Regions from separate parts of the Streptomyces sp. NPDC006393 genome, predicted to be linked through region 2. Evidence: riboswitches for the same ligand, from Rfam matches in the RefSeq annotation. Region 2 holds a riboswitch; each other region holds the start of a gene.

What was found. Region 2 has a riboswitch for cyclic di-AMP ahead of ABZ484_RS12400 (M23 family metallopeptidase). Riboswitches for the same ligand answer to the same signal wherever they lie in the genome.
Positions count from the first base shown of each region.
Region 1: another riboswitch for cyclic di-AMP. It lies ahead of ABZ484_RS27045 (transglycosylase family protein); the one in region 2 lies ahead of ABZ484_RS12400 (M23 family metallopeptidase).
Region 3: another riboswitch for cyclic di-AMP. It lies ahead of ABZ484_RS02570 (C40 family peptidase); the one in region 2 lies ahead of ABZ484_RS12400 (M23 family metallopeptidase).
Region 4: another riboswitch for cyclic di-AMP. It lies ahead of ABZ484_RS13100 (M23 family metallopeptidase); the one in region 2 lies ahead of ABZ484_RS12400 (M23 family metallopeptidase).

Region 1 covers NZ_JBEXZD010000079.1:24,942-28,139, reverse strand. Annotated here, with positions in the region: gene ABZ484_RS27050 (transglycosylase family protein) at 1-874, shown strand, start outside; cyclic di-AMP (ydaO/yuaA leader) riboswitch at 1,057-1,222, shown strand; gene ABZ484_RS27045 (transglycosylase family protein) at 1,227-1,934, shown strand; gene eno (phosphopyruvate hydratase) at 2,253-3,198, shown strand, end outside.
Region 2 covers NZ_JBEXZD010000021.1:68,161-71,358, reverse strand. Annotated here, with positions in the region: gene ABZ484_RS12410 (pitrilysin family protein) at 1-105, shown strand, start outside; gene ABZ484_RS12405 (pitrilysin family protein) at 102-1,490, shown strand; cyclic di-AMP (ydaO/yuaA leader) riboswitch at 1,716-1,878, shown strand; gene ABZ484_RS12400 (M23 family metallopeptidase) at 1,891-2,649, shown strand; gene ABZ484_RS12395 (GntR family transcriptional regulator) at 2,850-3,198, shown strand, end outside.
Region 3 covers NZ_JBEXZD010000003.1:111,275-114,472, reverse strand. Annotated here, with positions in the region: gene ABZ484_RS02585 (ANTAR domain-containing protein) at 1-210, opposite strand, end outside; gene ABZ484_RS02580 (ATP-dependent Clp protease proteolytic subunit) at 391-1,026, shown strand; gene ABZ484_RS02575 (hypothetical protein) at 1,034-1,342, shown strand; cyclic di-AMP (ydaO/yuaA leader) riboswitch at 1,681-1,895, shown strand; gene ABZ484_RS02570 (C40 family peptidase) at 1,899-2,372, shown strand; gene ABZ484_RS02565 (ATP-binding protein) at 2,449-2,907, opposite strand; gene ABZ484_RS02560 (helix-turn-helix transcriptional regulator) at 3,146-3,198, shown strand, end outside.
Region 4 covers NZ_JBEXZD010000023.1:55,684-58,881, forward strand. Annotated here, with positions in the region: gene ABZ484_RS13090 (dihydrofolate reductase family protein) at 226-1,404, shown strand; tRNA gene ABZ484_RS13095 (tRNA-Met) at 1,480-1,553, shown strand; cyclic di-AMP (ydaO/yuaA leader) riboswitch at 1,911-2,068, shown strand; gene ABZ484_RS13100 (M23 family metallopeptidase) at 2,080-3,132, shown strand.

The DNA.
Region 1 (3,198 bases), on a different contig from region 2:
CCCGAGCGCCGACCAGGCCAGCCGGTCCCAGCAGATAGCCGTGGCCGAGAAGATCCTCGACGACCGGGGCCCCGGCGCCTGGCCCACCTGCGGCCTGCTCTCCGGGCTCACCAAGGACTCCGGTGCCGCGAGGGTCGACACGGGTCTGGGCGACGGCTCGTCCTCGGAGTCCGGTTCCTCCGGCTCCTCCGATACGTCCGACTCGTCGCGTGCGTCGGGATCGTCGGGATCGGGTGACGCGTCCGGCTCGTCCGAATCGTCCGGTGTGGGCGACCCCGGACTCGATGACTCGTCGCGGGATGCCGGCAACCCGGGTTTCTCCGGATCCGCTTCGGATTCCGGCTCCGGTTCCGAATCCTCCTCTTCGGGTGATTCGTCCTCCGAATCCCCCGCGAATCCGTCCGATTCGCCCTCGAAGTCCGCCGAGAAGGGCGGCGCTCCCGACTCCGGCGCGACGCCCGGATCGGGTGCGGAGGGTGTCGCGACGCCCGAGGCGTCGCCTTCGACGGCCCCCAACCGTGACGACTCGGACAACTCCGGGCAGAGTGTCGGCTCTTCGGCCCTCGTCGACACCGGGGCCCTGGGCACCGGCCGGCACCGCGGCGGCAGCGCCGCCGAGGACTCGGCCGGGAGCCCGGCGACGGCCGGCGGCGGCCGTCACGCCTCCCGGGACGGCGACGGCACGCACACCGCCTCCGTCGACTCCTACACCGTCCGCGCCGGCGACTCGCTCGCCTCCATCGCCGACTCCCTTGACGTCCACGGCGGGTGGCACGCGCTCTACGACGCCAACGAGGCGGCCATCGGGTCCGACCCGAATCACATCGTCGCCGGTCAGAGCCTGGATGTCCCGGTCGAAAACGCCCAGAACTAGCGGGAGTTCACGTCACGCTTCGCGCCGAATGTCCCATTCGGTGAAAGTGTGGGATGAGTCTCAGAAGCCCTGATCGTCTTTGAAATCCGCTCGATCACGTGTCTACGGTCATGACCGCTCGCCACCGCGAGCCCCGGCTGCCGCAACGCCGAATCCTGCCAGCGGCCGTACGGGAACAGTCGTCGCGTCGAGCGCCGTAGGCAGGAGCGGGGGACCCAAGGTAAGTGCCGCACCGGACAGTTCGCCGGAGCGGCTCGGGGTGAAGCCGTGCCTCCCCAGGGGCACGGCCGGGCAACTCAACCGGCCCGAACCCGACAGCTCACCTCGCAGGCGTCGGTGAGGGGATCCATCCATGCTGTTTTCCGGCAAGGGCAAGCACCGTCGTTCCTCCAAGGCCACCCGCGCCATCGCACTCGCCGGTGTCGCCGGCGCCGCCGTCGCCGGCCCGCTGATGGCGGCCGGCAACGCCTCCGCCGCCACCGCCTCCGAGTGGGACGCGGTCGCCCAGTGCGAGTCCGGCGGGAACTGGTCCATCAACACGGGCAACGGCTTCTACGGCGGCCTCCAGTTCACCACCTCCACGTGGGCCGCGTACGGCGGCACCGCCTACGCCCCGCGCGCCGACCTGGCCACCAAGGCGCAGCAGATAGCCGTCGCCGAGAAGGTCCTGGCGGGTCAGGGCAAGGGTGCCTGGCCGGTGTGCGGCAAGGGTCTGTCGAGCACCCCGTACAGCGGTGCCGCGGCCTCCACCGGCAGCACGACGAAGAGCACCACGACCAAGAGCACGACGACCAAGAGCACCGCCACCCGCTCCACCGAGCAGCAGGCGGCCAACCGCTCCGCCACGCGTCCGGCCCCGAAGAAGACCGTCACCACCCCGACCGGCAAGAAGGTCGAGAAGGGCGACGGCGAGTACAAGGTGGTCTCCGGCGACACGCTCAGCTCCATCGCCGCCGAGCACCACGTCAAGGGCGGCTGGGAGAAGCTGTTCCAGCTGAACAAGGACATCGTCGAGGACGCGAACCTCATCTACCCCGGCCAGCAGCTGCACCTGAAGTAAGCAGGGGGCGGCGCGGGCCGCAAGCCGCAGGCCCGCCCCCCCGGTCCCGCGGGCTTCCCGTCCCGCGGGCCCCGTCCCCACGGACTCCCCGCCCCGGCGCGTGTTCCCCCGTACGCGCCGGGGCGGGGGCTTTTCTTCACCGGGCGTTCCTCTCGTCTTTCCGCATCTCCGCCCCGCCCCTTTGTTCCGAGCGGGAACAATGTGTACCGTCACCCTGTCCACGGGACGGTCGGTCGGTCGGCCGGGGCCCCGGGACGGTTAGGCTCTAGTCGCAAGGCTCACAAGCCCCGCACTTTCAGCGTCACATCCACGAAGGAGATGCTCGTGCCGTCCATCGACGTCGTCGTAGCCCGGGAAATCCTGGACTCCCGAGGCAACCCCACGGTCGAGGTCGAGGTCGGCCTCGACGACGGCAGCACGGGTCGTGCCGCCGTCCCGTCCGGCGCCTCGACGGGCGCCTTCGAGGCCATCGAGCTGCGCGACGGGGACCCCAACCGCTACCAGGGCAAGGGTGTCGAGAAGGCCGTCCTCGCCGTCATCGAGCAGATCGGCCCGGAGCTGGTCGGCTACGACGCCACCGAGCAGCGCCTGATCGACCAGGCGATGTTCGACCTGGACGCCACCGACAACAAGGGCTCCCTCGGCGCCAACGCCATCCTCGGCGTCTCCCTCGCCGTCGCCCACGCCGCCTCCGAGGCCAGCGACCTGCCCCTCTTCCGCTACCTGGGCGGCCCGAACGCGCACCTGCTGCCGGTGCCGATGATGAACATCCTGAACGGCGGCTCGCACGCCGACTCCAACGTGGACATCCAGGAGTTCATGATCGCCCCGATCGGTGCGGAGTCCTTCTCCGAGGCCCTGCGCTGGGGCACCGAGGTCTACCACACGCTGAAGAAGGTCCTGAAGACCAAGGGCCTGTCCACCGGCCTCGGCGACGAGGGCGGCTTCGCCCCGAACCTCGGCTCCAACCGCGAGGCCCTCGACCTCATCCTCGAGGCCGTCAAGCAGGCCGGGTACGTCCCCGGTGAGCAGATCGCCCTGGCGCTCGACGTCGCCGCCTCCGAGTTCTACAAGGACGGCAAGTACCTCTTCGAGGGCAAGGAGCGCTCCGCCGCCGAGATGACGGAGTACTACGAGGAGCTCGTCGCGGCCTACCCGCTCGTCTCCATCGAGGACCCGCTGTTCGAGGACGACTGGGCCGGCTGGAAGGTCATCACCGACAAGCTCGGCGACAAGGTCCAGCTGGTCGGCGACGACCTGTTCG
Region 2 (3,198 bases):
GCGGTGCTCGTCTACGAGCCGACCGCCGCCGACACTGCCGAAGCAGGCGACGCCAAGGACGCGGACGCCGCGGCCACCGACGACACCGAGGAGGCGGCGAAGTGACCGAGCTCGCCACGATGGACTTCCACCCCCAGCCCAAGGCGGGCGAGGCCAAGCCGTGGGCGTTCCCGGCGCCCGAGCGCGACACGCTGGACAACGGCATGACCGTCCTGCGCTGCCACCGCCCCGGCCAGCAGGTCGTCGCCGTCGAGGTGATGCTGGACGCCCCGCTGGACGCCGAGCCGGTCGGCCTGGACGGTGTCGCCACGATCATGGCGCGGGCCTTCTCCGAGGGCACCGACAAGCACTCCGCCGAGGAGTTCGCCGCCGAGCTGGAGCGGGCCGGCGCCACCCTCGACACGCACGCCGACCACCCCGGCGTACGGCTGAGCCTGGAGGTTCCGGCCTCCCGCCTGGCCAAGGGGCTCGGCCTGCTGGCCGACGCCCTCAGGGCGCCCGCGTTCGCCGACTCCGAGGTCGAGCGGCTGGTGCGCAACCGGCTCGACGAGATCCCGCACGAGCTGGCCAACCCCTCCCGCCGCGCCGCCATGGAGCTCTCCAAGGAGCTGTTCCCGGCCACCGCGCGCATGTCGCGCCCGCGCCAGGGCACCGAGGACACCGTCCGCGGCATCGACGCGGCGGCCGTACGCGCCTTCTACGACCGGCACGTCCGCCCCTCCACGGCCACCGCCGTGGTCGTCGGCGACCTCACCGGCATCGACCTGGAAGAGCTGCTCGGCGAGACCCTGGGCGCCTGGGCCGGCTCGCCGGCCAAGCCGCGGCCCGTGCCGGCGGTGCGCGCCGACGACACCGGCCGCGTGGTCGTCGTGGACCGCCCCGGCGCCGTCCAGACCCAGCTCCTCATCGGCCGCATCGGCCCCGACCGGCACGCCCGTGTGTGGCCGGCCCAGGTGCTCGGCACCTACTGCCTCGGCGGCACCCTCACCTCCCGCCTGGACCGCGTCCTGCGCGAGGAGAAGGGCTACACCTACGGTGTGCGGTCCTTCGGCCAGGTGCTGCGCTCGGCCCCCGACGGCTCGGGCGCGGCGATGCTCGCGATCAGCGGCTCGGTCGACACGCCGAACACCGGCCCGGCACTGGACGACCTCTTCACGGTGCTGCGCAAGCTCGCGGCCGAGGGCCTCACCGACGCCGAGCGGGACGTCGCCGTGCAGAACCTCGTCGGTGTGGCGCCGCTCAAGTACGAGACGGCCGCCGCCGTGGCGAGCACGCTGGCCGACCAGGTCGAGCAGCACCTGCCCGACGACTACCAGGCGACGCTCTATCAGCAGCTCGCCGCCACCGGCACGGTGGAGGCCACCGCGGCGGTCGTGAGCGCCTTCCCGGTGGACCGGCTGGTGACGATCCTCGTCGGTGACGCGGCGCAGATCAAGGAGCCCGTGGAGGCCCTGGGCATCGGAGAAGTGAGCGTCGTCGCGGCCGAGTAGCGGCCCGCGGGAACACCGTCCGGCAGCGGACGCGAGGCACGCGCGCGTGGGGGCCCTGGTGACCGAAGCGTCACCAGGGCCCCACGATGTCCGAATTGGGGGAGAGGTTGCCTGTCTGCCCTGTGGCATGCGCTACAAAAGTCCGGATCGGTTTGGGAATTGACAGCGCCCCCCTCTAGCGTCGGTCCGGCTGTTCGTCGGGCAGTGCGCCGCATCCGCGGCACCGGACAGCCATCGCCGAGTCCCCGTACGGCGCGAGCCAGGGGAGCCGGGGACCCACCCAGTCCCTGGGGTGAATCGGACACCCGCGCGCGCAGCGAGGGGTCCGTAGGAGACCTTCCTGCTCCGAACCCGTCAGCTAACCCGGTAGGCGAGAGGGAAGGAAAGGACCAGCGTCTACATGGCGTTCACGCGCGCCACCGGGAAGCATCGCCGCCCCAGCCGGATGCACCGCACCACCGCCCGCGCGGTGGGTGCCGCGGCGCTCACCACCACCGGAGTCCTCGGCGCTCTCGCCGCCACACCGGCCCTGGCCGCCGAGACTCCCGCCCCCGAGGAGACCGGCCTGACCCCGGTCATCACCATCGGCGACAGCGTCGCCCAGAAGATCGACGCCCAGGCCGCCGCCCAGCGGCAGGCCGCCGAGCAGAAGAAGGCCGAGGAGGCCGCGCGCAAGAAGGCCGCCGAGTTGGCGCAGAAGGAGCGCGAGGCCAAGGAGCGCGCCGCCCGCGAGGCCGAGCGCAAGCGCCTCAACGCCTTCGTGCCGCCGATCTCCGGCTCGTACGTCTCCACCGGCTACAAGACCGGCGGCTCCCTGTGGTCCTCCGGCTCCCACACCGGCATCGACTTCCACGCCGCGAGCGGCACCACCGTGCACGCCGTCGGCATCGGCACCGTCGTCCAGACCGGCTGGGGCGGGGCCTACGGCAACCAGGTCGTGATCAGGATGGCCGACGGCATGTACACCCAGTACGGGCACCTGTCGTCCATCGGCGTCTCGGTGGGCCAGAAGGTCGTCCCGGGCCAGCGGATAGGCCTGTCCGGCGCGACCGGCAACGTCACCGGACCGCACCTCCACTTCGAGGCCCGCACCACCGCGGAGTACGGCTCCGACATCAACCCGATCGCCTACCTCCGCGCGCACGGTGTGAACGTCTGAGCGACCCGCGCAGCCCTGCCCGAAAGCCCCGGCCGGTGAAGCCGGGGCTTTCGGCGTTCCGGACGCGGCGCTGTCCAAAAAATATCCATGGATTCCGGCCCGCCGTCGGAAATTCCCGCTGACTGGAATAGAGTCACGGAACGGGCGCCAGGTGTGGCGCGCAAACGGGGATTCCGGCGGGATTCAGGCGGAGGTCGGTCATGCGCATTCCGGCGCACTCGGTGTGCACGGCGATCCGGGACGACATCGTCGCCGGAGTCCATGAGCGCGGCAGCCGGCTCACCGAGGGGGTTCTCGCCCGCCGTTACGGCGTCTCGCGGGTCCCTGTGCGCGAGGCCCTGCGCACCCTGGAGGCCGAGGGCTTCGTGGTGACCCGGCGGCACGCCGGGGCGTGCGTGGCGGAGCCCACCGAGCAGGAGGCCGCCGACCTGCTGGAGATGCGGCTCCTGCTGGAACCGCTGGCTGCCTCCAGGGCCGCCCAGCGGCGCACGGAGGCCCATCTGAAGGTGCTGCGGGGCCTGGTCAGGCTGGGGCAGGAACGGGCCGTGA
Region 3 (3,198 bases), on a different contig from region 2:
CGAGACCTCCCGCAGCACCCGCCAGGCGTCGTCGGGCGGCACCCCGGCGAAGGCCACCACCGCACCGATGGCCTGGTCGATGACGGCGTGCGAGGTCACGGCGTGCCGCAGCTGGCCGATCTCCTCGTGCAGCCGCTCGTGCTCCAGCACGAGATCGGTCACGGAGAGCGGCTGGAGGGGATGCCACCGGGAAATCGCGAAGAACGCCATCGAGATCTCCTGGGTCGTCGAGCGGCCGGAGTTCCATCTCCAGCTTGCTCCAGGACCCTCCGGAGCACGACCGGAGACCGGATCACCGCCGGATCACCGTGCGATCCCCGGCGACACCCCTCCTCCACGTACGTACGTCCTGTACATTTTTTACAGATCTCTCTCTGGAGGAGATGCGCCATGAACCGACCGTCCGACCACCACGTCCCGCCGGAGTTCACCGAGCTCACGAGCGCCGGACGACGCACCCTGGACCCGTACGCGAAACTCCTGGAGGAACGGATCGTCCTGCTCGGCACGCCGATCGACGACATCTCGGCGAACGACGTCGTCGCACAGCTCGTCCATCTCGAGCACCAGAACCCCGACCGGGACATCTCGCTGTACGTCAACTCGCCCGGCGGATCCTTCGAGGCCATGGCGGCGATCCACGACACGATGGCGTTCGTCGCCTGCGACGTGGCGACGGTCTGCCTGGGCCAGGCCGTCTCGGCCGCGGCCGTGCTGCTGGCCGCGGGCGCCCCGGGCAAGCGGTCCGCGCTGCCCGGCGCACGGATGGTGCTGCGCCAGCCGTCGCTGCCCGAGCCGGTGGAGGGGCAGGTGTCGGACCTGACCGTCCGCGCGGAGGAGCTGCTGCGCGTGCGGGCCCGCCTGGAGGACATGCTCGTACGGCACACCGGGCGCGCCCCGGAGCAGGTGGCCGCGGACCTGGACCGCGAGCGGATCCTGGACGCGCAAGGCGCGCTGGAGTACGGGCTCGTGGACCGGATCGTCCCGGGCCGCGACGCCGTACGGACCGCACCGGACGCGGGGTGAGCCGCCGATGCTGCCACCCGAGCTGCCGCCGCTGCCGGCGCTGACCCGCGCCGAGGCGGAACTGATCGACCGTTACCTCGACGTGGTGGACCTGCTCGGCCGGATCAATCCCGCCCGGTCCGGCGACACCTACCGGGGCCTGAGGGCCGCCCAGGCCCTGGTCGGCAGGGCGGCCGAGCTGCGCGACGCTCTGACGCTGATGCACCAGCGGGGCGAGACGGAGCTGCACGCGGCGACCCTGGCGCGGGCGCTGCGGGTCCTGGACGGCGACCGGCGCACCGCCCGCGTCACGGTGCCCTCCGACGCCGCGAGTTGACGCCCCCGCAGCCGTGCGACGGCCCGGCGGCGGAGACACGGCGGGCGCGGATAGGCCGGAACGGACCAAATGACGTACGGCCTTTCGGTGGAAACGACGATCCTTCTCCCGGGCCGCAGCGGTTGCGCAACGCACCTGCCCCACTTGGCGCAACGAGGTGTTACGACGCTGGTCCGGGCCTCGCCCCGGAAGGCGACAGACGTTCGAAGGCGGGGGTGTCCACCCGAACGGGTGAGTGGTGAGTAACAACACAAATCTCCGGTTCCGTTGGGATTTTCGGACATCCGTGAGCCAAGATCCCTGTCTGACGACAAGCCCCCGCCGCAGCGGCGGGGCGGTCCGGGCGGACGCCGAGTCCTGCCGCCGCCCGGACGACCGGTCGACGGCAGTGGATCGGCAGGAGTGGAGGACCCGAGCACGACGGGTCGCCGGTTCGGTCACGCCATGGCCGGGCCGAGCAGCCCTTGGGGTGAAGCCGCGTCCGACGCGGCCGGGCTACTTCGCCAGCCCGAATCCGACAGGTCATCCTTCACAGGCGGCTGACGAAGGGTTGCGCATGACTGCGCTCAATCGTGTCCCGTCGTTCATGGCCCGGGCCGGCACGGCCTCGGCCCTGACCATCGCCGCCGTGGGCGGCTCGATCGTGGTGCCGGGCTTCGCGCCGGACGCCTCGGCCGCGACCCTGGCGACGAAGGCGCTCAAGATCGCGGCGTCCAAGAAGGGCGCCCCCTACCAGTGGGGAGCGACCGGTCCGCGCAGGTTCGACTGCTCCGGGCTCACGCTGTACTCGTTCAAGAAGGCGGGCAAGCGGCTGCCGCGCACGGCCGCCCAGCAGTACAACAGGACCCGCCACATCTCCGCACGCAGCCGCAGGGCCGGGGACCTGGTGTTCTTCCACTCGGGCTCGTACGTCTACCACGTCGGCATCTACGCCGGCAGCGGCAAGATCTGGCACGCTCCGCGGACCGGGGACGTGGTGCGGCTCGAGAAGATCTGGACGCGCAGCGTCTGGTACGGCCGGGTCAGCTGACGAGCCCGAGGCGGTGGCGGGGCCTGCGGGCCGCCGCCACCGCCTCGGGCCGTCACGCACACCCCCTCAGCCGCGCCTACGACTCCTGTCGGCCCGCCGTCGTCACCGGGCGGTCCTCGAAGGTCCACGGGAGCTCGATCCAGACCGTCTTGCCGCCCTCGCGGGTGGGCCGCACAGTGAGGCTGCCGCCGCACTCCGCCGTGAGCCACCGGATGATCACCATTCCCCGGCCGTTGTCCTGCTGGACGGCGGCCGGCAGTCGTCTGGGGAACCGCGGGTGGCTGTCGGTCACGCCGATGCGCAGGTGTTCGTCCCGTTCCAGGACCATGTCCACCGTGAAGGTGGGTGACTGCCCGAGGGTGTGCTGCACGGCGTTGGTGGCGAGTTCGGAGACGATGAGCCGTACGGTGTCGGCGGTGTCCGTGTCCGACGGAAGGCCCCACTCCGCCAGGGTGCCCACCACATAGGTCCGGGCGGCGGAGACCGAGGCGGGATCGCTCGGCAGAGTGACGGATGCTTCCAGATGGTCTGCCATGGCGACGTCGTCCCTTTCCCACGGGACCGGGGTCCGACACGGAGCGGATGGTTCGAGTACGGTCCCGGACTGGTGCTTCGCCGTCAGACTGCCACCACCGGGCCGGTCACGGGTGGCGATCCACCAAGATATGCATATATCTGTCGCTCGAAGCGGTGAACTCTGCGACGGCCGAGCGGATTTGGCGCGGGTTCCCGAAGGCTGTCACCGGGAGCCCAGAAGGAGTGAGGAGCAGTCGATGCAGCACGGTCCCGCGGTGCGCCGCCGCAAGCTGGGCGCCGAACTGCGCGC
Region 4 (3,198 bases), on a different contig from region 2:
GTTCGACGCCGACTCGTCTTCGGGTGCTTGCGTGCGCGATTCGTGAGCGGTGCCTGAGCGGATGTGCCCGTGTGATCTCAGCTCTGGCAGCCGCACCCTGACGCCTTCTCGGCGACGGGTGCCGGCCGGTCGTAGGTGACTGCCCGTCCCCGAGTCGGTCGTGTGAGAGTGCCGGTCTCCGAGTCGGTCGTGTGAGACTGCCGGTCTCCGAGAGAGAGTGCGCCGATGCCCCTTCCGTACGTGCTGTTGTCCGCCGCCGTCTCCCTGGACGGCTACCTGGACGACACCGGCCCCGATCGCCTCCTGCTGTCCAGCCCCGCCGACTTCGACCGGGTCGACGAGGTACGGGCGTCGGTCGACGCGATCCTGGTCGGGGCCGGCACCCTGCGTGCCGACAACCCGCGGCTGCTGGTCAACTCGCCCGAGCGGCGTGCCGCCCGAGTCGCCGCCGGGCAGCCGGAGTACCCGCTGAAGGTCACGGTCAGCGCCTCCGGAGAGCTGGACCCGGACGCACGCTTCTGGCACACGGGCGGGGAGAAGATCGTCTACACGACCGACAAGGGCGCCCAGCGGCTGCGCGAGGCCGGCGTCGCCGCCCGAGCCGCCCATGCCGTCGACATCGTGGCCCTGGGGGACGTGCTCGACTGGCGGCTGCTGCTGGAACACCTGCACGACGTGCGCGGGGTGCGCCGGCTGATGGTCGAGGGCGGCGGGACGGTGCACACCCAGCTGCTCCAGCGGCAGCTGGCCGACGAGGTGCAGCTCGTCCTGGCCCCGCTGTTCGTCGGGGACCCGCGGGCGCCTCGGTTGTTCGGCCCCGGCGCGTACCAGGGCGGGCGGCTGCGGCTGGTGGAGACGCGGGCCATCGGGGACGTCGTCCTCATGCGCTACGAGCCGACCGCGCCCGGCACCGGGGCCGAGGCCGCTCCCGCGGACCGGCACTGGCTCAGGATCGCGTGCGAGCTGGCGGCACAGTGCCCGCCGTCGCGGACCGCGTTCAGCGTGGGCGCGGTCGTGGTCGCCGCCGACGGCACCGAGCTCGCCCGGGGTCACTCGCGGGAGGGCGGCGATCCGGTCGTGCACGCGGAGGAGGCGGCGCTGGCCAAGGTCGATCCGGTGGATCCGCGGCTGCCGGACGCCACGGTGTACAGCAGCCTGGAACCGTGCGCCCGACGCGCCTCCCGGCCGCGCCCGTGCGCCCGGCTGATTCTGGACGCGGGGGTACGACGGGTGGTCACGGCCTGGCGGGAACCGGACACGTTCGTCGAGGCCGCCAACGGGGCCGCGGTGCTCCTGGGCGCGGGGGCGGACGTCGTCGTACTGCCCGAGTTCGAGGGCCCGGCCCAGGAGCCCAACCGGCACCTGGGAGGCGAGGCCCTGACCAGGGCGGAGGAGAGGCGCTGACGAGGGCCGGACGAAGGGCCGGGCAAAGGGGTGCGCGAGCGGCCCCGTGGATGGCGTACACTGGTGTCATACCGACGCGGGGTGGAGCAGCTCGGTAGCTCGCTGGGCTCATAACCCAGAGGTCGCAGGTTCAAATCCTGTCCCCGCTACTGAAGGCTCAGGGCCGGAATCCGATCATGGATTCCGGCCCTGAGTGTTTTCACCCGCGCGCGTTTCCGGCCCCGGATTCCTCGGGGAGTCCGCGTCGATCGCGTATGCGTCGCGTCACGTCGACGACCATCACACCGAGTGAGCGGACGATGCCCCTCCGCATAACATCTGAGACACCATCAAAATCTGTGTGACTCCTGTGGCGCAGGCGACTCGCCCGTTTTTCTATGCTCCTGGGCCAAAAGTCCTGGCCAAAAAGGTTTAAGGATCAAGCCGGACGGCTTGGAATCGAGCCCTCGCGTCTATTAACGTTCGATAACGCAGCGCGGTCGTCCCAGCCGTCACAAAGGCGGCTCCGTGCGCACGCGCCGAATCCCGCGAGGGAACCGGGGAACCACCAACTTGGGGTGAATCGGGCGTCATCCACCGTGACGGCACGGCTGGTTGACGCGCGTAGGAGACCTTCCCGCTCCGAACCCGTCAGCTAACCCGGTAGGCGAGACGGAAGGAAAGGAGCACGCCCGAGTGGCGTCCAACCGGCCCGCACCAGAAGCCCCGTTCGTGCCGAACCAGCGCACCGAGACCTTCGGATACGGCGGTCGGCGGCCCGACGAGGGCCCCTGGGAGGAGTGGAACCCCACCGAGGAGTCCCTCCGCCCGGTGCGCGGTCGGCACCGCGTGGCCAAGCAGCGCGGCGGCGGGCTCGCCCGCAGCTCCACCGTGCTCGGCGTGGGCGTCATAGCCGCCGTCGGCGCGGGCGGCATGGCCAGCGCCAACACCGGCAAGCCACCGGTCTCCATCTCGCTGCCCGACCTGCCCTCCGTGGAGTCCCTGCCCGCCGTGGGCGCCCTGTTCCACGACTCGGCCCACGACGCCCCCCAGGGCTCCGCGACCGCGCTCAGCGACGTCGGCGTGAGCTCCGCCGAGACCGGACAGGGCACCTCGGACGCGGGCGAGGCCCTGCGCAACCGCATCATGGCCCAGGCCGAGCAGCAGCAGGTCCAGGTCGAGGCCAAGGCCCAGCAGGCCGCCGAGGCCGCCGCCGTCGAGCAGGCCAAGGAGGCCGCCGCCAAGGCGCAGAAGGAGGCCGAGGCCAAGGCCGCCGCCGCGAAGCAGAAGGCGGAGGAGGAGGCCAGGAAGAAGGCCGAGGCGGAGCGGCTGGCGGCGCTGGCCAAGCAGTACACGCTGCCGACCTCCTCGTACACCATCACCTCCACCTTCGGGCAGGCCGGCTCCATGTGGTCCTCCGGCTACCACACCGGCCTCGACTTCGCCGCGCCCACCGGCACCCTGATCAAGGCGATCCACAGCGGCACCGTCACCGAGGCCGGCTGGGCCGGGTCCTACGGATACCGCACGGTCCTCACCCTCGACGACGGCACCGAGCTGTGGTTCTGCCACCAGTCGTCGATCAGCGTCTCGGTCGGTCAGAAGGTGAACACGGGCGACGTCATCGGCCGCGTGGGCGCCACCGGCAACGTCACCGGCCCCCACCTGCACCTGGAGGTCCACCCCGGCGGCCAGGCCACCGGCATCGACCCGATGGCGTGGCTGCGGGAGAAGGGCCTCAACCCCTGAGAGGCCCCTGGCCCCGAACTCCGTTTACGTGATCTTTGCGGTCCGGTCCGGCGAGGCGCGGAATGA